DNA from 4 places in the Pseudoalteromonas sp. Angola-4 genome. Region 3 is predicted to be linked to each of the others. Evidence: predicted binding sites of a transcription regulator. Region 3 holds the regulator's gene; each other region holds the start of a gene.
The links. The regulator sigma-54, encoded in region 3, starts transcription at its own class of promoters, with help from an activator protein. The targets are predictions, from matches to a motif close to GTTGGCACGNNNNTNGNNT.
Positions count from the first base shown of each region.

Region 1: the regulator sigma-54 is predicted to act here: its motif matches at 2,422-2,440, upstream of PSH48_RS13175 (DUF1328 domain-containing protein).
Region 2: the regulator sigma-54 is predicted to act here: its motif matches at 1,723-1,741, upstream of PSH48_RS13225 (DUF2726 domain-containing protein).
Region 4: the regulator sigma-54 is predicted to act here: its motif matches at 1,882-1,900, upstream of PSH48_RS10965 (FlgO family outer membrane protein).

Region 1 covers NZ_JAQREK010000011.1:10,820-16,174, forward strand. Annotated here, with positions in the region: gene PSH48_RS13155 (aspartate kinase) at 1-1,009, shown strand, start outside; gene csrA (carbon storage regulator CsrA) at 1,099-1,290, shown strand; gene PSH48_RS13165 (YcxB family protein) at 1,341-1,808, opposite strand; gene PSH48_RS13170 (hypothetical protein) at 1,965-2,156, opposite strand; gene PSH48_RS13175 (DUF1328 domain-containing protein) at 2,209-2,382, opposite strand; gene PSH48_RS13180 (OadG family protein) at 2,911-3,156, shown strand; gene oadA (sodium-extruding oxaloacetate decarboxylase subunit alpha) at 3,166-4,944, shown strand; gene PSH48_RS13190 (sodium ion-translocating decarboxylase subunit beta) at 4,956-5,355, shown strand, end outside.
Region 2 covers NZ_JAQREK010000011.1:21,931-27,285, forward strand. Annotated here, with positions in the region: gene PSH48_RS13215 (cobalamin biosynthesis protein CobD/CbiB) at 1-259, opposite strand, end outside; gene mtnN (5'-methylthioadenosine/S-adenosylhomocysteine nucleosidase) at 260-967, opposite strand; gene PSH48_RS13225 (DUF2726 domain-containing protein) at 1,087-1,683, opposite strand; gene folE2 (GTP cyclohydrolase FolE2) at 1,798-2,718, opposite strand; gene arcB (aerobic respiration two-component sensor histidine kinase ArcB) at 2,945-5,263, shown strand; gene arcA (two-component system response regulator ArcA) at 5,278-5,355, opposite strand, start outside.
Region 3 covers NZ_JAQREK010000009.1:60,831-66,185, reverse strand. Annotated here, with positions in the region: gene lptA (lipopolysaccharide transport periplasmic protein LptA) at 1-403, shown strand, start outside; gene lptB (LPS export ABC transporter ATP-binding protein) at 400-1,125, shown strand; gene PSH48_RS11850 (RNA polymerase factor sigma-54) at 1,195-2,694, shown strand; gene hpf (ribosome hibernation promoting factor) at 2,722-3,009, shown strand; gene PSH48_RS11840 (PTS sugar transporter subunit IIA) at 3,014-3,466, shown strand; gene rapZ (RNase adapter RapZ) at 3,486-4,331, shown strand; gene PSH48_RS11830 (HPr family phosphocarrier protein) at 4,372-4,644, shown strand; gene mgtE (magnesium transporter) at 4,904-5,355, shown strand, end outside.
Region 4 covers NZ_JAQREK010000008.1:28,676-34,030, forward strand. Annotated here, with positions in the region: gene PSH48_RS10955 (FlgO family outer membrane protein) at 1-540, opposite strand, end outside; gene PSH48_RS10960 (FlgO family outer membrane protein) at 549-1,241, opposite strand; gene PSH48_RS10965 (FlgO family outer membrane protein) at 1,255-1,848, opposite strand; gene PSH48_RS10970 (SPOR domain-containing protein) at 2,008-2,538, opposite strand; gene PSH48_RS10975 (SPOR domain-containing protein) at 2,797-3,495, opposite strand; gene galU (UTP--glucose-1-phosphate uridylyltransferase GalU) at 3,876-4,754, opposite strand; gene PSH48_RS10985 (thymidylate synthase) at 4,774-5,355, opposite strand, start outside.

The DNA.
Region 1 (5,355 bases), on a different contig from region 3:
TAGCACTGGAGAACAGGTTTCTGTTTCGCTCCTTGCTATGGCTATTATAAAACGTGGCCATTCGGCTGTAAGCCTACTAGCCGATCAGGTTAATATTCAAACCGATAACATGTTTGGTAAAGCCCGTATTGAAGAGGTTGCTGCGACGCGTTTAAAGCATGAGCTTGAGCATAATCGGATTGCGATTATTGCCGGTTTTCAGGGGCGCGATGTAGAGGGTAATATTACAACCCTTGGGCGCGGCGGCACCGATACCTCTGCGGTGGAAATAGCCGCGGCAATAAAAGCCGATGAATGTCAGATCTATACCGACGTTGATGGCGTATACACTACTGATCCTCGTGTAGAACCAAACGCACAGCGAATGCGCCATGTAACGTTTGCCGAAATGCTAGAGCTGGCAAGTTTAGGCGCAAAAGTATTGCATATTCGTGCTGTTGAGTCGGCTGGTAATCATAAAATGCCGCTAAGGGTGCTTTCGAGTTTTGAGCCCGATGAAGGAACGCTAATAAGTTTTGAGGAGAGCGATATGCCAACTAAGGTTGTGTCGGGGATTGCGTTTAATCGTGACGAATGCTTGATAAAGGTACATGGCGTACCATACTGTGTTCATTCTCTTACAAAAATTTTGAAACTTTTTGCAGAAAATGGCATCGAAATAGATATGATTAGTCAAGTTAATCATAACTTTGAAAAAATAGACTATGCTTTTACTGTGCATTCAAATGACTATTTGCAAGCACACGATTTACTAACTCAACAACAGGTAAATCTGCAGGCTGATAGCATTTCTAGTGATACAACAGTTGCAAAAGTGTCGGCTGTTGGCATAGGAATGAAGTCTCACAGTGGTGTAGCGCATCAATTTTTTGATGCATTGGCGCAAGAAGGCATACACATAGTTTTAGTATCGACGTCTGAAATCAAGGTATCGGTTTTAATTGACGAGAAGTATTTAGAACTAGCAGTAAGAGCGTTACACTCAGAATTTTTAACAGAAAATGGATAGTTTGGGAGTTTTTACTTACTTTTCAATCAATTTTTCATTAAAATGGTCAAGCGGAATCTTATAATTTATTGGAACATGGGAGCAAGAGAATGCTAATACTAACTCGTAGAGTAGGTGAAACCCTAATGATTGGTGACGAAGTAACTGTTACTGTATTAGGTGTTAAAGGAAATCAAGTTCGAATTGGTGTTAACGCACCTAAAGACGTTTCAGTGCATCGTGAAGAGATTTACATGCGTATACAAGCTGAAAAGTCTAACCCTAATCCGGGCAATGCTTAATCAACAGTTATACTTAGCTGAGTAATGCACTTAGCTATACCAAAAGCCACTCACTGAGTGGCTTTTTTGTTTATAAAATCGCGCATTTCATCGGTTAATACACTGCTAGAAATATATTGCATACCTTTATTATGGTGCACTAAGTAGCCGTGGTTGGTTTTAATAATATGGGTTATTTCTGCCCACTTAAATGTATGGCTTTTATAGTGGTTTTCGGTGCTAATAGCGTCATCGGTAAACGAAAGAGTAACCGTTGAACCCGAAGCACGACTAAACATTTGGCGCGTAACCCACCAAGGCCTGCGGTAATAAAAGGCAACGCATTCTAATACACCCAGCATTATTAAAAATGTACCTAGGTAATGATCGTCCATGGCGTAAATACTAATTAAACCTAAGCACACCAGTAATGCCAGCAAAAAATACTTTGGCTTGGCTGCTTTACTATAAGAGTGGGACTCGTCAAAGCATTCGTAGTAGTAGGGTTTATCGAGTGTGTATGTGGTGGTCAGTGCCATAATTGCTAATAAGTAATAGTTTTCGCTATTTTAACAAGCTAGCGTAAAAATCACACCCGTTAATGTAGGCTATGCATTATAAGAGTTAGAAGCCGCTTTTTGTTAGCGCACAAAAAAACGGCTTATTAAAAGCCGTTTTTTACGTTTCCAAACAGATTAACAGTTAGTTTCTTCTGCGTTAACGCCTTCTTTTACATTTTCACATGCATCTTCAACAGAGTTTTGCACGTCAGTTACTGCTTCATCAATACGCTCACCGGCTTCTTCTGCGTGGTTGTCTTCACAACCCATCATAAAGAAACCTGCAAATACGGCGATTAGTGCTGCTTTTAAAGTTGTTGAGTTCATAATGTAATTCCTTGTATATGTTGATTGTTTAGTGTTTTAAGTATGTTAGTAGCTACCTGGGCGATTTACCGCGCAGCGCACCTGAAACTAAAGAAATCACTAAAAGTACTAAAAAGATAAAGAATATAATTTTTGCTATACCAGCTGCGGCACCTGCGATACCACCAAAACCTAACACTGCAGCGATTAAAGCAATAACTAAAAATGTAATTGTCCAGCGTAACATTGTTTTCTCCTTGGTTATCAAATTCGTTCGAAAGTAATAATGCCAGTTGCGTGCCAGAGTTTAATTTTATTAATTTTCAATATGTTATGGTTTTTTGAGCGAAGGTTGTAAATTTAGGATTGGTAAGTTTTACGTTTAACGATGTAACTTATTCACACTATTGTAAAGAGAGTAAAAAAATAAATATTTTTTGTGCGCTGCTTTACTAGTCTTGGTAAGACCAATTTACATTTTAGCCCAAACTGATTTTTTACCTGCCGTTTAACTTACTATTTTTTATAGTTTTTAAGTTTTTTTGGGTTTAATCATATAACCTTTGCCTATAACGGTTATTTTTATCATCTATATCTAAGCTAATTTAACCCTGTATTAGCTATGTTAACTATTGTGACTGTATGTTAGTTTAATTTTAATTGGTTTTACCAATTGACAGGTGGTGGACAAAGTTAAAAGTTTTGTTATCATTCGGTGAATAATTATTTAAATAAAGCGGTTTTTTGTATCGCTATATAGTGCAGGGGGAGAAAAATGGATATAGGAGCTGTACTCACAACCGCAGGTAGCTTGATGCTGACGGGCATGGTGGGCGTGTTTGTATTTCTTTCAATATTGATTGGTGCTGTGTCACTCATGTCTAACTTGGTTGCTCGTTTTGACGAGGCTGAAGTTGCAATACCGGTTAAATCACCATCTTTAAAATCTCAAGGTGTGTCAAACGAGCACATCGCTGCTATTAGTGCTGCCATTGCTCAGTACAAATCAAATAATAAATAAGAGGCACACATGGCTAAATTAAAATTAACAGAACTTGTTTTACGCGATGCTCATCAGTCTTTACTTGCAACCCGTATGCGCTTAGATGACATGCTCCCTATTGCTAGCAAACTTGATGATGCCGGTTATTGGTCTATTGAGTCATGGGGCGGCGCTACGTTTGACTCGTGTATTCGTTATTTAGGTGAAGATCCGTGGGAGCGTATTCGTGCCCTTAAAAAAGCAATGCCCAATACTAAACAGCAAATGCTATTGCGCGGGCAAAATTTATTGGGTTACCGCCACTATGCCGATGACGTGGTAGAAAAGTTTGTAGAGCGTGCCCACAAAAATGGTGTAGATGTATTTCGTATTTTTGACGCCATGAACGATGTGCGTAACTTAGAAACGGCAATTAAAGCGGCTGTAAAAGTAGGAGCACACGCACAAGGCACTATTTCTTATACTGTAAGCCCAGTGCATACCCTTGATATGTGGTCAACCCTTGCAAAACAGCTAGAGGATTTAGGTTGTCACTCTATTTGTATTAAAGATATGGCAGGCTTATTAAAACCATACGATGCAGAGCAACTTATTAAAGGGCTAAAAGAAACCGTTTCTATCCCTATTGCTATGCAGTGCCATGCAACCACCGGTTTAAGTACAGCTACGTATCAAAAAGCCATTGATGCAGGCATTGATATGCTTGATACCGCAATTTCTTCAATGAGTATGACTTACGGTCATTCAGCTACAGAAACCATTGTAGCTATTGTTGAAGGTACGCCCCGCGATACCGAATTAGATTTAAACCAGCTAGAAGAAATAGCGGCTTACTTTAGAGATGTACGTAAAAAGTACGCTGCCTTTGAGGGGAGCCTTAAAGGTGTTGATGGCCGTATTTTACTCGCGCAAGTACCTGGTGGCATGTTAACCAACATGGAAAACCAACTTAAAGAGCAAGGCGCAGCAGATAAGCTAAATGAAGTATTACTTGAGATCCCACGCGTGCGTGAAGATTTAGGTTTTATTCCGCTAGTTACTCCAACATCGCAAATTGTAGGCACACAAGCAGTACTAAATGTGCTTACGGGTGAGCGTTATAAAACAATTACCAAAGAAACCGCCGGTGTTTTAAAAGGCGAGTATGGTTTAACACCTGCACCTATGAACAAAGAGCTGCAAGAGCGAGTGCTTGATGGCAGCGAGGTTATTACGTGTCGCCCTGCAGATAATATAGCCCCAGAGCTTGCATCGCTTGAAGCAGAGCTGCAAAAAGAAGCGCAAGAACAAGGTTTAACACTTGCTGATGAGCAAATAGATGATGTGCTTACCTATGCATTATTCCCACAGGTTGGCCTTAAATTTATTAAAAACCGTAATAACCCAGATGCCTTTGAAGCAGTGCCAAGTGCTGATGATGCAAACGCTAAGCCTGCAGCAAAACCTACAAGCAACAAAGGTGTTAGCGCTGAGCAATACAGCGTTAAAGTTGACGGTAAAGTTTACGATGTAGTGGTTGCGCAAGGTGGCGAGCTTAAAGAGGTAACGCTAAAAGATTCAGAGCACTTACCACAATCAGCATCGGTTGCATCAGGTGAAACACTGAATGCGCCACTGGCAGGTAATATTTTTAAAGTAAAAGTAAAAGCAGGCCAAGCCGTAAACGAAGGCGATGTGGTTGTTATTATGGAAGCGATGAAAATGGAAACCGAGGTTCGTGCAATGCACTCAGGTACTGTGGCTGAGGTCTTAGTGTCTGAAGGTGATGCTGTGACAACGGGCGATGCAATTATAGCGATGGCGTAGGAGTAGCTTTAATGGAAGGTCTTTTAAACCTTTGGCATGCTACCGGCATTGCTAACTTTACGTTTCCTGGCTTAATAATGATTGCGGTAGGGTGTTTGTTGTTGTTTTTAGCCATTGCTAAAAACTTTGAACCCCTATTACTGCTGCCGATTGGCTTTGGCGCAATACTGACTAATATTCCGGTTGCTGGGCTTTCTGACCCAGGTGGTTTGCTTTATTACGTGTATTACGTAGGTATTGATACGGGGATCTTCCCTTTATTAATTTTTATGGGAGTAGGGGCGCTGACTGATTTTAGTGCGCTTATTGCCAACCCGCGTATGTTATTACTGGGTGCAGCCGCGCAGTTTGGTATTTTTGCCACCTTGTTTGGGGCCATTTTATTAAACTATGTACCTGGCTTTGAATTTA
Region 2 (5,355 bases), on a different contig from region 3:
GATAAAAGGCAAATTCAAGCAGTAACACAATAATAATAAGAATAACGCTTAAAACTAGCGTACAGGCAAGAGTGGAGGCTAAATAAAGGTAACTTTTAGGCTCACTTGGTTTATAAACCCGTTTACCTATAGCACTAAATACAGCGGTTAATACTGTATTAGGGTGATACCAGCTTTTTAACGGGAAAAAGCGCTCAGCAATGAGCGCCACAAAAAAGGCAATAAAGTCCAAATGGTTTTGAACAATATTGCTTAGCATTTACAGCGTAACTTTTGTTAGCTTTTCCAATAGTGCAACAACCATTTTTGATGAGTTGATTGATGCAGTCTCTAAGTATTCTTCAAACGATTGCGGCGACTCTTTACCGGCAATGTCAGACATAGAGCGAATAACCACAAATGGCGTATTAAGCGCAAAACATGTTTGCGCAATAGACGCGCCTTCCATTTCTACTGCAAGCATTGTAGGAAAGTCGCTGCGTGCTTTATCAATTCGCACTGGATCACACATAAATGAATCACCCGTACAAATTAAGCCTACTAAGGTTTTTACTTCGCTAATTTGCGCAATGGTTTGCTCGGCAGCTTCAACTAGTTTTGGGTGTGCGGCAAAGCCTGCTGGCATTTGTGGAACTTGGCCGATTTCGTAGCCAAAAGCGGTTACATCTACATCGTGGTGACGTACTTCAGAAGAGATAACAACATCGCCAACACTTAAAGAGGGATCAAAGCCACCGGCAGAACCTGTGTTGATAACACAGTCAGGATTAAAGTTATCAATTAATAACGTGGTTGCAATCGTTGATGCCACTTTACCAATACCCGATTGCACAAGTGTTACTGTATTACCTGCTAATTCGCCTGTGTAAAAGGTAAACCCTGCTTTTGTTAGCACTTGTGGGTTTTGCATTGCTTCACGTAAAATTTTAACTTCTGGCTCCATTGCGCCAATAATACCAACATTCATAGTGTTTGATTCCTGAGTTTGAATACGTAGATTATACGTGAAGTTAGCAATAAAAAACAAAAAAGCGAGCTGTTTTACGGCTCGCTTTAAATACTTTTAGGAGAGTATTTAATTCTATTTTAAATTTCGGCTAACGCAGTGGTTTGGGCTTTAGCCTGAGAAGGTGACAATACCGCAGGTTTACTTACACGATTACGTGTTGGACGAGCCGATTGCACCGCTGCAGGTTTGCCTAATTTAAACATAATTGCATCGCGCACCTCAGAAGGGCGGTAGCCTGATTTTACTTTCATACGAATATGTGGAATGCCAGCGGATTCTAAAGCGCCGTTTACAAACCAGTCGCGCTGCGCTTTGTGGCCATCTTTATTGGCGTTGTTAACTAAATCGACCGCTGCCACTATCGTCATTTTTTCTTTATCTACCAGCACAAAATCGAGTTGTTTATTTTTAGCTTTAGCTAAAGCTGCACGTTTTGATTTAGCAGAAAGGCCTTGCTTGCAGTCGATTACATCGATGAGTTTGACGCGGCTCACAATTTTGTATTGATCGCCTACCGCACGCTCTAAAAGATTTAAAAATGCACCCTCAACCTGTGTAAACACGGTTTGTTTGCGGGTAAAAGGATAGGGATTGCCGCCATCATCACTAAATTTTGACGCAACCACAGAGGCCCCAACCACTAATACTAAAATTGATAATAAAGCGAATTCCATACGGTAACTCCATAACAACAAATTGACACTGCTCAAGTAAAGCAATTTACGTGCCTAAAAATTGGTTATTATGGCTAATTACCGTATGTATTTATTATTAATGCAGCAGGGCTGTTAGGCTTTGTAACCGCCCTCAATTCCTTTAACGGCAATCGCGACTGCATCATGCGCATGGAGCGATTCATAATGGTTAATTTGTAGCCAGTAATCACTAAAGTTATCGTTTTCAAGAACCGCTTTAATTTTACGTGCAGCGTCTTCACAAAACATTAAATTTTGACCGTTAAGGCGGGCAAATTCTTGCTCATCTTCACGTTTTACTGCCGCTTGTACGGGGGTTTTTAGCTCAGCTTCTAATGTATCAATTAAATTTACTACGTCAAATTCACTAATTGTGTTGTCTAGCTTTACTTTAACGTTTGCAATTGAACGCTGGGAGTGAGGCGTTGCCACAATACCCTGCGTTGTACCTAGCCATGCTAAAACATCTTTTTGATTAAGTGTTTCTTGGTTAAACTTTTCGCTAAAAGCATTTTGAATAAGTTGACGAGCAAGTGCTGCAGAGCATGGACAGGTTGATGAATAAGTAACATCAACGCTTAGCTCGTAGCTAATTACGCTATTTTCAATAGTGCTGGTTAGGGTAATTGGGTAGTTTTTCCAACCTGCTTTACCGCTTAATAACGATTTACGACGCAGCGGTAATTCAAATTTAAACTCTATTTGGGCTTTGTCACTTAATCCTTCGTGGCTGGTGATAAAGGTATCGAGTGCTTGAGCTAAAGTTTGTGGGTTAACTTGTTGCTCTGTTGAGAGTAAATCAAGCGCTAAAAATAAACGCGACATATGAATGCCTTTAGCGTCTTCTTTATGCAAATTAACAAAGGCACGCGCTTTTGCGTTAACGGTAACGGGTGCTAAATCTTTCGATTCAAAAATAAATGGCAGTTCTATTTCGCCCATACCAACCCAGTCTAACTTACCTGTTTGTAAGGCGGGAGCCGTATCAGCTATATCGGGCATGTTGGTTTGCATGTGCGCTACTCGTTATTGGTCATAATAAAGCGCAGCATTTTACACTAAATAATTTATTGCTGAAATGATGAGTTTAACAAGTAGGCAAAAGTAAACATGAAAATTTTCTGTTTTTGTCGCACAACATGAATATAGCTAATAGAAAAATGCTAAAATCTGCTGCAAAATGCGTTTGACTATTAATAGGCACTTTTTATTTATGCCTAGTAACGAGATACACTGACCTATGACCGATTCTTCTTTGAGCCCTTGGGCTCGAGTACTTTCTAGTTTAATAACTCGCTTTGGCGAGTTAAAAACCGCGGCAATGTGCTACGCGCTTTTATTAGGCGTGTCGCTTATATTGTCGAGTATGTTTTATTATGTGGCACTGGGTGAGGTTAATTTAGTTGATATTTTAGCTGTGGTATTTTTTACTGCGGTTGTATCTCCCTTTATGATCAGTATTTTACTCAACTCGATTAGACAATTAGATGCCTCATACGCTTATTTAGACAGCGCCACAAAACAAGAAAAGCTGTTAAATCAAACATTAAAAGATAATATCAACCGCCTCAACATTGAAATAGATGAGCGAAAAATGGCCTTTCATGCCAAGCATCGCGCCATTGAAGAGCTTCGCCGCGAAATAGCAGAGCGTAAAAAAACACAACAAGAACTTGCTCAGCAAGGCATGCTCCTTCGCTCTATTGTCGACTCTTCCCCCGATTTATTTTATTACCGAGATAACAACGGCGTGTTTGCCGGCTGTAATAAAATGTTTGAAGAGGTTATGGGCAAAACCAGCGCTGAACTAATTGGTAAAACAGTGGAGCAGATTTTCCCTAGCTACTTTTTAGCAGAAGTACTCAGAACCGATAAACAAGTCGAGCAAACGCATCAAGCGCTGACAATTGATGTTGAATATATGGTTAATGGTGAAAACCGTTGGTTTGAGCTGCGTAAATTACCGTTTATAAACGATCAAGGTGACTACATAGGTTTGCTTGCATTTGGCCGTGATATAACCAGCCGTAAAGAAGCAGCACAAGCGCTTGAAACAGCCTATAAGGATAAAGGTAAGTTTATAGCAACGCTTAGTCATGAGCTGCGCACGCCATTAAATGGCATTGTAGGTTTAACCCGAATGCTACTTGATACAGAGCTTAATAAACAGCAACGCAGTTGGTGTAATACGGTGTTTTCGAGTGCTGAAACCTTAGGGAATATTTTTAACGATATTATAGATTTAGATAAAATAGACCGAGAGCAGTTAGATATAGCAACCGACTCTATTAACGTTTCAGACTTTATTAACGATGTAGTGAACTTTGCCGGCTTAATTGCTGAACAAAAAGAGCTTGAATTTTCAATTGAGCGAAATGGCACATTAGATGTTTATGCACTCCTAGACCCAACGCGTTTACGCCAAGTGGTATGGAACTTAATTAATAATGCCGTTAAGTTTACCCAGCATGGCGAGGTAAAACTCACATGTAGCCGAGAAGAGCGTAACGACGGGCCGTGGCTTGAACTTAAAATATCAGACACAGGGCAGGGGATCCCAGAGGATCAACTCTCGCGCATATTTGATATGTACTACAAAGCCCCAGATTTAAGCGGTAAAAACGCGATTGGCTCAGGCATTGGTTTAGCCGTAACCAAAGCGTTGGTCAGTGCAATGAAAGGCACTATTTCGGTAACCAGTACAGAAGGTGAAGGCAGCTGCTTTACAGTACACATACCGCTTAGCTTATGTGTAGCGCCTACCGAACAAAGCTATGCAGGTAGAGGTTTATATATTTTACTTGTAGAGGATGTGCCATTAAATGCTGAAATTGCGACTAACCTGTTAGAGCAGCGCGGCCATGAAGTGATTTGGGCCGAAACAGGTGAAGATGCACTCTCGTTTGTAGAAACCGAAGACGAGCTAGATTTAGTACTACTTGATATGCAACTGCCCGATATAAATGGTGATGAGGTGGCAAGACAAATACGTGCCGATAGCCATTTTGATAAATTACCTATCGTTGCGCTTACAGCGAATGTACGTAGCGCCGAAGAAGACTTAGAAGGCATTTCGGTGCAAGGGGCGCTTGCTAAACCCATTAATACAATAAAGCTTGATAAAATGCTGGCTGATTTGTTTGATATTCAACAAAGTGAATCAGACAAACCGCTGCTAACGGTAAGTAAAGAAGCGCTTGAGGGCATTAATGCAGGTGTGCTTGATGTTGAAACCATTGAAGACTTTGTAAACTCTATGGGGCTTGAAGTATTTAAGCGCAGCAGTGGTTTGTTTGAAAAACTAAACCCGCAATATCAGCAAGAGCTGCAAAGCGCGTTAAATGAAAACGACAGGGAAGAGTACAAATCGGTGGCGCATAAGCTTAAAGGTGCTGCGGGCTCTGTAGGATTAAACGACGTACAGTTACATGCTAAAAAGATGGAACACGGTGCGCTTGATAAATCAGATGAAGTACTAAAAGAATGGTTAGATACATTGGCAGATAAAATAAATGAAGGACAAATTGCCCTTCATTCGTTTTTACAATTATTAGAGTAAGCGGTTTACTCTAATTAAGCGTCGATTTTACCAATAAAGCGGTAACCTTCACCATGGATGGTGCTGATTAGCTCAGAAGTAGAATTATCACT
Region 3 (5,355 bases):
AGGTATTTTTGAAAAGAACGTCGAAATTGTGCATGGTAATCGCAAAATTACAGCCGACCGACTCGAAGTACATAAACGTGAAGACTTAGGGGATAACAAACAACTCCTTATTGCCACTGGCAGCCCAGCCTACTTCGAAGAAAAACAAGACGACGGTACCGTAATGAGTGCCAGCGCAAACGAAGTACGTTACGACGTAGCAAAGCGCTTTTTAACGCTTGTTGGCGATGCTGAAGTCGCACAAGCCGGTCAAAAAATTAATGCTAAAAGTATTACCTACGACATGCAGCAGCAGCTTATTAGCGCAGAAAAAGACGAAAACTCTACGGATCGTGTCCACACAATTTTAGTGCCTGTTGAAGCAAAAATTAAAGAAAAAACAGGTAACGAAGGTCAACCATGAGCACCTTAAAAGCAAAACTATTAGCAAAAAGCTATAAAGGCCGCCAAGTTGTAAAAAATGTAGGCCTTGAGGTAGAAGCCGGCAGCATTGTTGGCTTATTGGGCCCTAATGGCGCAGGTAAAACCACCACCTTTTACATGATTGTAGGATTAGTACCTAGCGACAAAGGTAAAATTTCTATTGATGATAACGACATTACGTTATTACCTATGCACAGCCGCGCCCGTTTAGGCATTGGCTATTTGCCGCAAGAGTCATCAATATTTAGAAAGCTGACAGTTTATCAAAACTTAATGGCTATTTTAGAAACGCGTAAAGAGCTCAATAAAGCCGCGCGAGAAGAAACGCTTAACAACTTACTTGATGAATTCAGTATTCAGCATATTCGCGATAGCCAAGGTATGGCGCTTTCTGGTGGTGAACGCCGCCGTGTAGAAATTGCCAGAGCACTGGCAGCAAACCCTAAATTTATTTTATTGGATGAGCCTTTTGCTGGTGTTGATCCGATTTCAGTGTTAGATATAAAGAAAATAATAGAACATCTTAAAAACCGTGGCATTGGCGTATTAATTACCGATCACAATGTAAGAGAAACCCTTGATGTTTGTGAAAAAGCCTACATTGTTTCTCATGGGGAGCTAATTGCATCTGGCACCCCAGAACACGTATTAAATGACAAAACTGTACGCGATGTTTATTTAGGCGAGCAATTTAGGCTGTAACATTTAAGCCACACCTACAAGCATCTGCTAATATTAATTATAACAACATAAAAGGATTGTTAGAGATACATGAGGCAATCATTACAGCTGCGCATGGGCCAGCAACTTACAATGACTCCACAATTGCAACAAGCGATTCGCTTGCTGCAGCTCAGTACATTGGATCTCCAGCAAGAAATACAAGAAGCACTTGATAGCAACCCGCTATTAGAAGTAGAAGAGCAAGATTACACGGAAGAGTCGGCTGGAAAAAATGAACAAAAAGCAGATACGGATGATGTAACCGTAAGCGCATCGGCTGACGGTACAACCAGCGAGTACGAGCAAGACAGTGGCGAAGCTTTAAATAAAGACACCGTTAGCGATGATATGGCAATGGATGTAACCTGGGATGAGTACATGAGCGCAGCCCCTGCGGCATCCTCAGGCCCAATGCCGGAAGATGAGTCTATTTATCAAGGTGCCTCTACTGAAACGCTACATGAGTATTTAATGTGGCAGCTTCAGCTTACTCCTTTTAGCCCAACTGACGAAGCCATTGCTATTGCCATTGTAGAAGCTGTAGATGACTCGGGTATTTTAACGCTAAGTTGCGAAGAGATTTTAGAGAGCTTTAACCAAGAAAACGATGACGAAGTTGAAGTTGAACTTGATGAAATAGAAGCCGTTTTAAAGCGTATTCAGTTATTTGACCCTGTAGGTATAGCCGCGCGCAGTTTACAAGAGTGCTTGTGTATTCAGCTAAACCAGTTTGATAAAGACACCCCTTTTATAGAACAAACTAAAATGATCTTAACCGATCACATTGATCTATTAGCGGCACGCGACTATCGTACATTAATGAAAAAGACTAAGCTTAAAGAAGACGAGCTTAAAGAGGTCATGACCCTAATACATACCCTCAACCCAAAACCTGCAGATACAATAGTAAGGGAAGAGTCGGAGTATGTGATACCAGATGTGTCGGTTAAAAAAATAAAAGGCCGCTGGGTGGTAGAGCTAAACCCAGATAGCATGCCAAAAATACGCGTAAATAGTCAGTACGCGGCTATGTCACGTACCGTAAAATCAAGTGGTGATAGCCAGTTTATTCGCTCTCACTTACAAGAAGCTAAATGGTTTATAAAAAGCCTTGAAAGCAGAAACGACACGCTGCTTAAGGTAACAAACTGTATTGTAAAACAGCAACAGGCATTTTTTGAACATGGCCCCGAAGCCATGAAGCCAATGGTTTTAAACGATGTTGCTGAAATGGTAGAAATGCATGAATCGACAATTTCGCGTGTTACTACGCAAAAATATATGCATACACCACGTGGTATATTTGAGCTTAAGTATTTTTTCTCAAGCCACGTAAGCACTGAAAATGGCGGCGAGTGTTCATCAACCGCAATACGTGCCCTAATTAAAAAGCTAATTGCCGCGGAAAACTCAGCTAAACCATTGAGTGATAGTAAAATTGCGGATATATTGGCAGAGCAAGGAATTAAAGTAGCTAGACGCACAATAGCAAAATACCGTGAATCGCTAGCTATTCCACCGTCAAATCAGAGAAAGAGTTTGATATAAGACGTAAAAAACAAAGAGGAAATGCTTATGCAACTAAACCTAACTGGTCGTCACGTAGAAGTAACTGATTCACTTAGAGACTATGTAAATAATAAATTTGCAAAGCTAGAAAGGCACTCAGATCATATTAGCAATGTGCATGTCATTCTCGATGTAGAAAAACTCAACCAAAAAGCAGAAGCGACTATTCATGTAAGTGGCGCAGATTTATTTGCCTCAACAGAGCACCAAGATATGTATGCCGCTATAGACTCGTTGATTGACAAGCTCGATCGTCAAGTCATAAAACATAAAGAGAAGCTTGCTAGACACTAATATTATGAAATTAAGTACATTAGTATGCCAGGACTGCAGCAAAGCTGCGGTCCTTTTTAGTAGTAAAAAAAGAATTTTAGAGTTTATCAGTGAGCTTGCTCATGAAAAGCTCCCCTACTTACCACAACAAGATATTCTTAATGCGCTGGCAAGCAGAGAAAAGCTAGGCAGTACTGGTATTGGCCGGGGTATCGCCATTCCTCATGGCAGAATGGGTGGCGTAGAAGAGCCGCTGGCTTTAGTACTTGTTAGCGACACTCCTGTTAACTTTGATGCTATTGATAACTGCCCTGTTGATATTTTTGTTGCACTCATCGTACCAGATGGCGATAACCAACAGCACCTAAAGACTCTGGCAACCATAGCTGATAAACTGAGCAACAAAGAATTTTGTAAACAGCTGCGTAGTGCTAAAACCGATGCAGAGCTGTATCAAGTAATTGTTGATCAATCGTAGTAAATACTAAGGGCTATAAATGGAGTTAATTATCATAAGCGGCCGTTCTGGTTCAGGTAAGTCGGTTGCTTTACGCGTGGTTGAAGATTTAGGCTATTATTGCGTAGATAATATTCCGGTCAACCTACTGCCCTCTTTAGTGCGAAGTGTTTCAGATAACTATGACAAAATAGCCGTTAGCATAGATGTTCGTAATATTCCCAAAGAACAAGACGAATTTAACGATATTCTCGAGTACCTTCCTGACTTTGCTAAACCCACACTGTTTTATTTAGATAGTGATGATCAAACACTGATCAAACGTTTTTCAGAAACACGCAGATTACACCCTTTATCCATCGATTCACTGCCGCTTGATTTAGCAATAAAAAAAGAAAAAGAACTGCTTGATGTACTCGTAACGCGCGCTGACTTTATGCTAGATACCACCGATTTAAGTGTGCACCAATTAGCAGAGTCAATTCGCGAAAAAATACTGGGTAAAAAAGATAAGCAACTTATTGTAACGTTTGAATCGTTTGGCTTTAAACACGGCATACCTAAAGAAGCTGATTATGTTTTTGATGCTCGCTTTTTGCCAAACCCCCACTGGGAGCCTGAACTCAAACCGCTTACGGGCCTTGATCAACCAGTAAAAGATTTTTTGGCAAATCACAGCATAGTGCAAAAATTCACTTGGCAAATTCAAACCTTTGTACAAACTTGGTTGCCACACTTAGAGCGTAATAACCGTAGTTACCTCACTATTGCAATTGGCTGTACTGGTGGTCAACACCGCTCGGTTTATTTAGCGCAAGCCATTGGTGAGAGCTTTGCTATGACGCATCCGAATGTCAAAATTCGTCATCGTGAGCAAGAAAAGTAACCTTAAAATAATAACCTGTTCAGTTTAGGTATAGTAATTTATGCGCTGTGAAGACACATTTTTAATAAAAAATAAATTAGGCTTACACGCCAGAGCGGCAACGGTCCTTGCGCAATTAGCTGTACAGTTTGATGCTAAAATCACCTTACACCAAGATGATAAAGAAGCCGCAGGCGACAGCGTATTAGCTTTAATGTTACTTGAAAGCAGTAAAGGTAAAGAAGTTAAAGTAGTCTGTGAAGGCCCTGATTCAGAGCAAGCTTTGCATGCGGTTGGGCAATTAATCGCACAACGATTTAACGAACAAGAATAACTTAAAGCACCATAGCCTTATAAGTTAAAGACTTATCAGGCCAAACTATAAAGATTTAGTAAATTAAGGTATTCCGACTCGCCTAATTTAGTGCTTTAATTTAGGGTAATAAAGCCATGCCCCTGCTAAATTTGGTTACTTAATTTTAAACACTAATTTAGCCCCAGCATTGGGTTTAGCACAAAAAATAAAGAAAATAACAGTGGGCAAAACCACTTACTAAACACCTTTCCATTACACAAAAATATTTAGGATGCCAATGCCAGAAGCGTTTGAACAAGACTATCCACTACAGCAACTAAAACAAGTGACTAAATCACTTAATAGTGGGCAATTTGTTCAAGTAAGACGCATGCTAGCAAAAACAGCACCTTGTGATACAGCACTGCTGCTTGAATCCTCTCCGCATAAAATTAGACGCATGCTTTGGCAACTGGTTGACCCAGATGTGCAAGGGGATGTGCTAGAAGAGCTCTCTGAAGATGTACGTTTAGGTATCATTGCACAAATGGAACCTGAGCATATTGCCGCGGCCACTGAGGATATGGGCCACGATGATTTAGGTGAAGTCCTGCGTAGCCTTCCTGACACCGTGTACAAAGATGTGGTTAGCGCTATGGATACGCAAGACCGCGAACGCGCTACACAGGCTTTATCTTACCAAGAGCGCTCTGCAGGCGCGCTAATGAACACCGATACGGTGACCATTCG
Region 4 (5,355 bases), on a different contig from region 3:
CGTACCTGCTAATACATAGTTAGCCATGCTGCTTTCGCTTAGCTTTTCTATATCGCGAGATAACACAAAGTCGCCTCTGTTTGATACATCAATGTTGTCCATGGTTTTAAAATCTACCACGCCGTAGCCAAATTTTTGCAGCTGATGAATAAACGTCTCTGCTAATTGATTACCCAACTGATTACTTTTATTAAGCGATGCGTCTAAATCTACAATGGTGGTAACCGCTATGTTGATGCTGTTGTTATCGGGCGCTTCGGCTTCAAGCGTATCGACTAAATCCAGCGCCATTTGCTCTACATAGTTTGCCAGCGTTTTGTGGTGTTTAAGCGGTGTAAACTGCCTTGCTGTGTCGTACTCACTTTGCTGCTGCACAGATTGGTTGGCATACACTGGCGTTGGTTGGCTACTTTGCGTTACCACGGTGTAGTCTGAGCGCGTGTTTATGCTTTCGTTATGCTCATTATTTTGCGTTATTGAACAGCCAGTTAATGCTAACGTTGCCGTTAGCCCTGCTATAGCAGATAGTTTGTAAAACATGGTCAACCTCACTCGCTGGCTTGTTTAAGCATAATTCCGTCGGTGCGATAGCTACTGTTTAGCGCATCCACCACTGATTGAGGAATAAACCCTTGCGCACTGCCCACTACCGCTTTACTTTTAATGCCCACTATTCGAGCATTTACCAGTACGCCGCCTTGGTGGCTCACAAGTGTTCCTGCTAATACGTAATTAAAGTTTTGATCTTGGTTTAGCTCTAGGTAGTCGCGGCTAAATACAAAGTCGCCTGCGGGGGTTACTCGCATATAATCGGTGGTTTTAAAATCGATAACCGGTACTCCAAAACTATGCAGTTCATGCATAAAGCTTTCGGCTATTTGGTTACCTAACAGGCTTCCATCGCTGTAGTCATCATCTAAAAATACAAAGCTAGAAACGGCAAGTGGCGTTTTGTCGTTTACGTATTGCAGGTTTTCGACCATGTCTTGCATTATCCCGCGCACATAATGGTTTATATTTTTGCGTTTTGCGGGGGCACTTTTGGTGTAGTTACTTTGCTTGTTTAAATTAGACTGAAATAACGCTTCATTTGGTGCAGGTGCTTTTACCGCACGTTGCTCTGAAACAAGCTGGGCTGCATTGTCTTGCTCAACCTGCTCTGGCTCTGAATGTAGCGAATTTAACATTTGCGAACAGCCAAAGCCTAATGGCAAACATAGGGTAATTAATAGGTTTCTCATGGTGTGCTCCTGATTAATATTCGCTGCGGTACAAAGAGCCGTCACGCTGCTGAATTTTTTCATTTCCCCACATTACATTTATAGGGATCTCTGTGCTGCCTGCCGACAGTACTTGCTTGTTTTCAATATTAACGAGTCGTGCATTAACTATATAAGCATGCTGTTGTCGCGTTACAGTGCCGGTGATGACTAAGTCAATATTTTGGCGATTGCGTAATTTACTTAAGTCGCGGCTTAATATGCTGTCTGCGTTTTGCGCTAATATAAGGTTATTGCCAAGGCGGTACTCAACGGTATGATAGCCAAGCTGGGTAAATTGCGTTAATAAGCTTTCTTGAATTTGTAAGCTCAAACCCGAGGCCTGCCCTGCTACTACCTTAGTATCTAAAGCATCGGCATAAAAAAAGCTACTCACACCAATGCGCGCATTGGCATTTAAAGCGCCATTTACATGGTTAAGCTGCGAGGTTAGATTTGCTACATACTCGTTAACGGTATAGGGGGCCATTGCTGCTTTTGGCGCGTCAGTAGGCACACTCGGCTCTGGGGGCGGAACCAAATTGCAAGCAGTTAAATTTAACAATACTAAAGGCAGTAAAAGGCGCATAGTTGCCGTCCTCTTTAAAACATACCGAGGATGAAGCAATTATTATGCCTAATTAACCTAAACTCTGGATAATAAACCTATCTCTAGCCAGAGATAATAAATTTAAGTATCAAGATAGTTCAATATGCTAGTAAGGCTCTTAACCAGAGTTCAGGTTAATTAACTTTGAGGCGTTTTGACGTAGTAGGTTACAAAGCAGTTATTAATTTTTATTAATGACTTACATGCATCCTTTGCTGCTTCTTTTGTTTTAAACGCACCAAGCTTTAATCTATAAAAGGTGTGCTGGTCAATCAGTACTTGCTCGGTATTTACTTCAAGCTTATTTGAGGCCGATTGAAATTGCTTTATAGCCGCTTCAAGTACCGCTTTATTTTTATATGCCCCCACTTGCACAGCAAACAGCGCATTTGTATTTACAACAGCTAAGTGGTTAGTTTGCTGTTGTTTTGGCTGCGCGTTAAGTTGTTTTAATTTATCTACTGTGCGCTGTAATTCACTTTCTAGCTTTAACAGTCTTTCTAGTTGAGGCTTGGTTTGTTGCCACTGCTGCGCTGACTCTTTTAGTACGGCTAAGTCATCTTTTTTAATGAGCACCGCCTGCTTTTGGGCCGTTGCTAGTGCGTGAGCACTGTTTGATAATGCAAAGCCTAAAACTAATGTGGCTAAAAAATCCTTGTAGTGCAGCATAAGTATGTTGTTAATATGGGTAAGAGTGGGCGCTATTTTAACAGCCAATCAACGCTAAGCAAGTCACGCGTGCTACGGCCTATTGCGCTTTTATACCAATTAGCTTAATTAAGTAATCTATTATGAGGATAGTAAAACGTATTGATAGCTAGGCAAAAAAATTGCTATTTAGTTGTTCTAAACGAGATTTATTAACGCAGAACGCAACTCGATTAGGCCCGTCAAATGATTATTTATTATTGCGGGTTGGTATCACTATTAAAGTTTAATTGGCTTATCGGTGTAGTTACTTACAATGCAGTCGAGCTTATACATTTTAAATACTTCACAGTCGGCTTTGGCATTTTTAAGGTTTTTATAAGAGCCAAGCTTTAAGCGATAAAAGGTTTTATCATTTATTTTTGCGGTTTCTACGTTGGTTAATATTTTATCTCTAAATAGTGGCGCTGCTTTGGTATTTAGTTCTTGCCAGGCTTTGGCTACATCCTGCTTAGAATCAACCGAGGCAACTTGTAATGCAAATACATGTTTAGGGGTATTAAGCTTTATAGTTTGCTTTTGGTTATTGTTAGCAGCTTTGTAAGTTTGCTGACGACGTGGCTTATTACTGGTTGTACGCGAAGGCGTGCGAGTGTAACGGCTGCTGTAGGCAGGGCTTGCATTAGATTGTGCAATAGCTTTAGAGTTTATTATATCTATGTGATTAACCAGGTAAGTAATTTCTTTTTCAAGCTTTAAAATACGCTCTATACCGGCGCGTGCTTGCTGCCATTGCATTGCGGCATCTTTTAATTGCGCAAGCTCTAGTGCAGTTATCGATACGTAATCGGGCGTGGTGTTAGGTATTTCATTATCAACAGCAGGTTTAGCGGTAGGCGTAATAGAGCACGCCGTGCCAAACGTAAGCGTAAAAAGGCATACAAAAAAGTGTTTATAGTATTTTTTTAATTTAAGCATGTACCCGTTATCCTGAAAGCAGTGCCTGTGCACTTACATTTCAGTTAAACATTCTCACAAGAAAGCGTTTAACTTAGCAATTTAAACAATGAGCGATTTTTGCTCCCGCACGCTAATTTACCTGCTTAGATAAAATTAACATGACCCTTCCGTGAGTTTGGCTTTTAATACAACTTTGATGCCAATTAACATAAACTTTACAATATAAATTACGTTATGTTGCTATATAACGCAAGTCAAATTCAGAACATAATTAAGCGTAGACCATCTTTATTACTGGCGTGGTTAAAATTAAGTAAACCCATACCTATTTTTGTATTAATAATTTAGCACTAAAAAAGGCGCCTAAACAGGCGCCTTGGTGGGTAATTTAATAAAAACTAAATTAACGATTTAATAAATGTTTTTAAATCATCTGCAAACTCGTCGCGGCGCAGAGCAAACTCTATCGTTGCTTTTAAGTAGCCTATTTTACTACCACAATCGTGGCTGCGGCCTTTCATTGCGTACGCGTCTACTTTTTCTTGCTGCATTAGCATGGCAATTGCATCTGTAAGTTGAATTTCGTTGCCAGCCCCTTGCGGCGTTTTAGCAAGAAGTGGCCAAATGTTTTCGCTCAATACATAACGCCCTACTACAGATAGGTTTGAAGGTGCTTCATCTACTGGCGGTTTTTCTACCATGTTTATAATTGGCGAGCTTTCACCTTGGTGAAGCTCTACGTCACCTAAATCAACAACACCAAATTTGTCTACTTCGTCCATTGGTACTGGCTCAACCATAATTTGGCTGTGCTTAGTTTCTTCAAAACGGGCGATCATCTCTGCTAGGTTGTCTTTTTTAAGGTCGCTCTCTACGTCATCAACAATTACATCTGGCAAAATAACCACAAAGGGTTCGTTGCCAATAATTGGCGCTGCACAGTTAATTGCGTGGCCTAAGCCTTTGGCTTCGCCTTGGCGTACGTGAATAATGGTCACATCTTTAGGGCAAATTGCCTGTACTTCGGCAAGTAATTGCCGCTTTACGCGTTTTTCAAGCGTGGCTTCTAGTTCAAAGCTGGTATCAAAATGGTTTTCGATAGAGTTTTTACTTGAGTGCGTTACAAGTACAATCTCTTTAACGCCTGCTGCTACCGCTTCATTTACTACATATTGAATAAGCGGGCGGTCTACCACTGGGAGCATCTCTTTAGGGATAGCTTTTGTGGCAGGTAACATACGCGTTCCAAGGCCTGCTACTGGGATCACTGCTTTCATCTTGTTCTCCTTAATCTTATTATACTGAAAACGGATATTGGATTGGTTCGTGGCATTGATAGCCTACTACTTCAAAATCGTCTCGTGTTACCCATGTTTCTATATCTTCTAGTGATTTTATGTTTGGGTTAATATTTAATTGCGGTGAGTCAAACGGCTCACGTGTTAGCTGTACATCGCGCATTAACGGTAACTGGTTTTCGTAAATATGCGCGTTAGCAATTTTATGATACGCCTTACCTGCTTTATGGCCGGTAATTTGCGCTACCAATGCCAGTAATACAAAGCACTGAATTTGATTAAAATTAAGCCCTAGAGGCACATCGCAACTGCGCTGATACGATGTTAAATACAGCGTGTCGCCAAGCAGCGAAAACGTATGCGTGTGCATACATGGGCGCAAGCAACCAAGCTCAAACTCACCAGGATTATAAAAGGTAATTATTTCACCTCTGTCATCAATCCCGTTTTTTAAGTTATTTATTACTTTAGCAAGCTGATCGAGCGTTGAGCCATCTGGGCGCTGCCAATTACGCCCTTGCACGCCATAAACGCGGCCCATGTCGTCCTCGCCTTTGCGGTTAGGGTTATTTAGCCATGC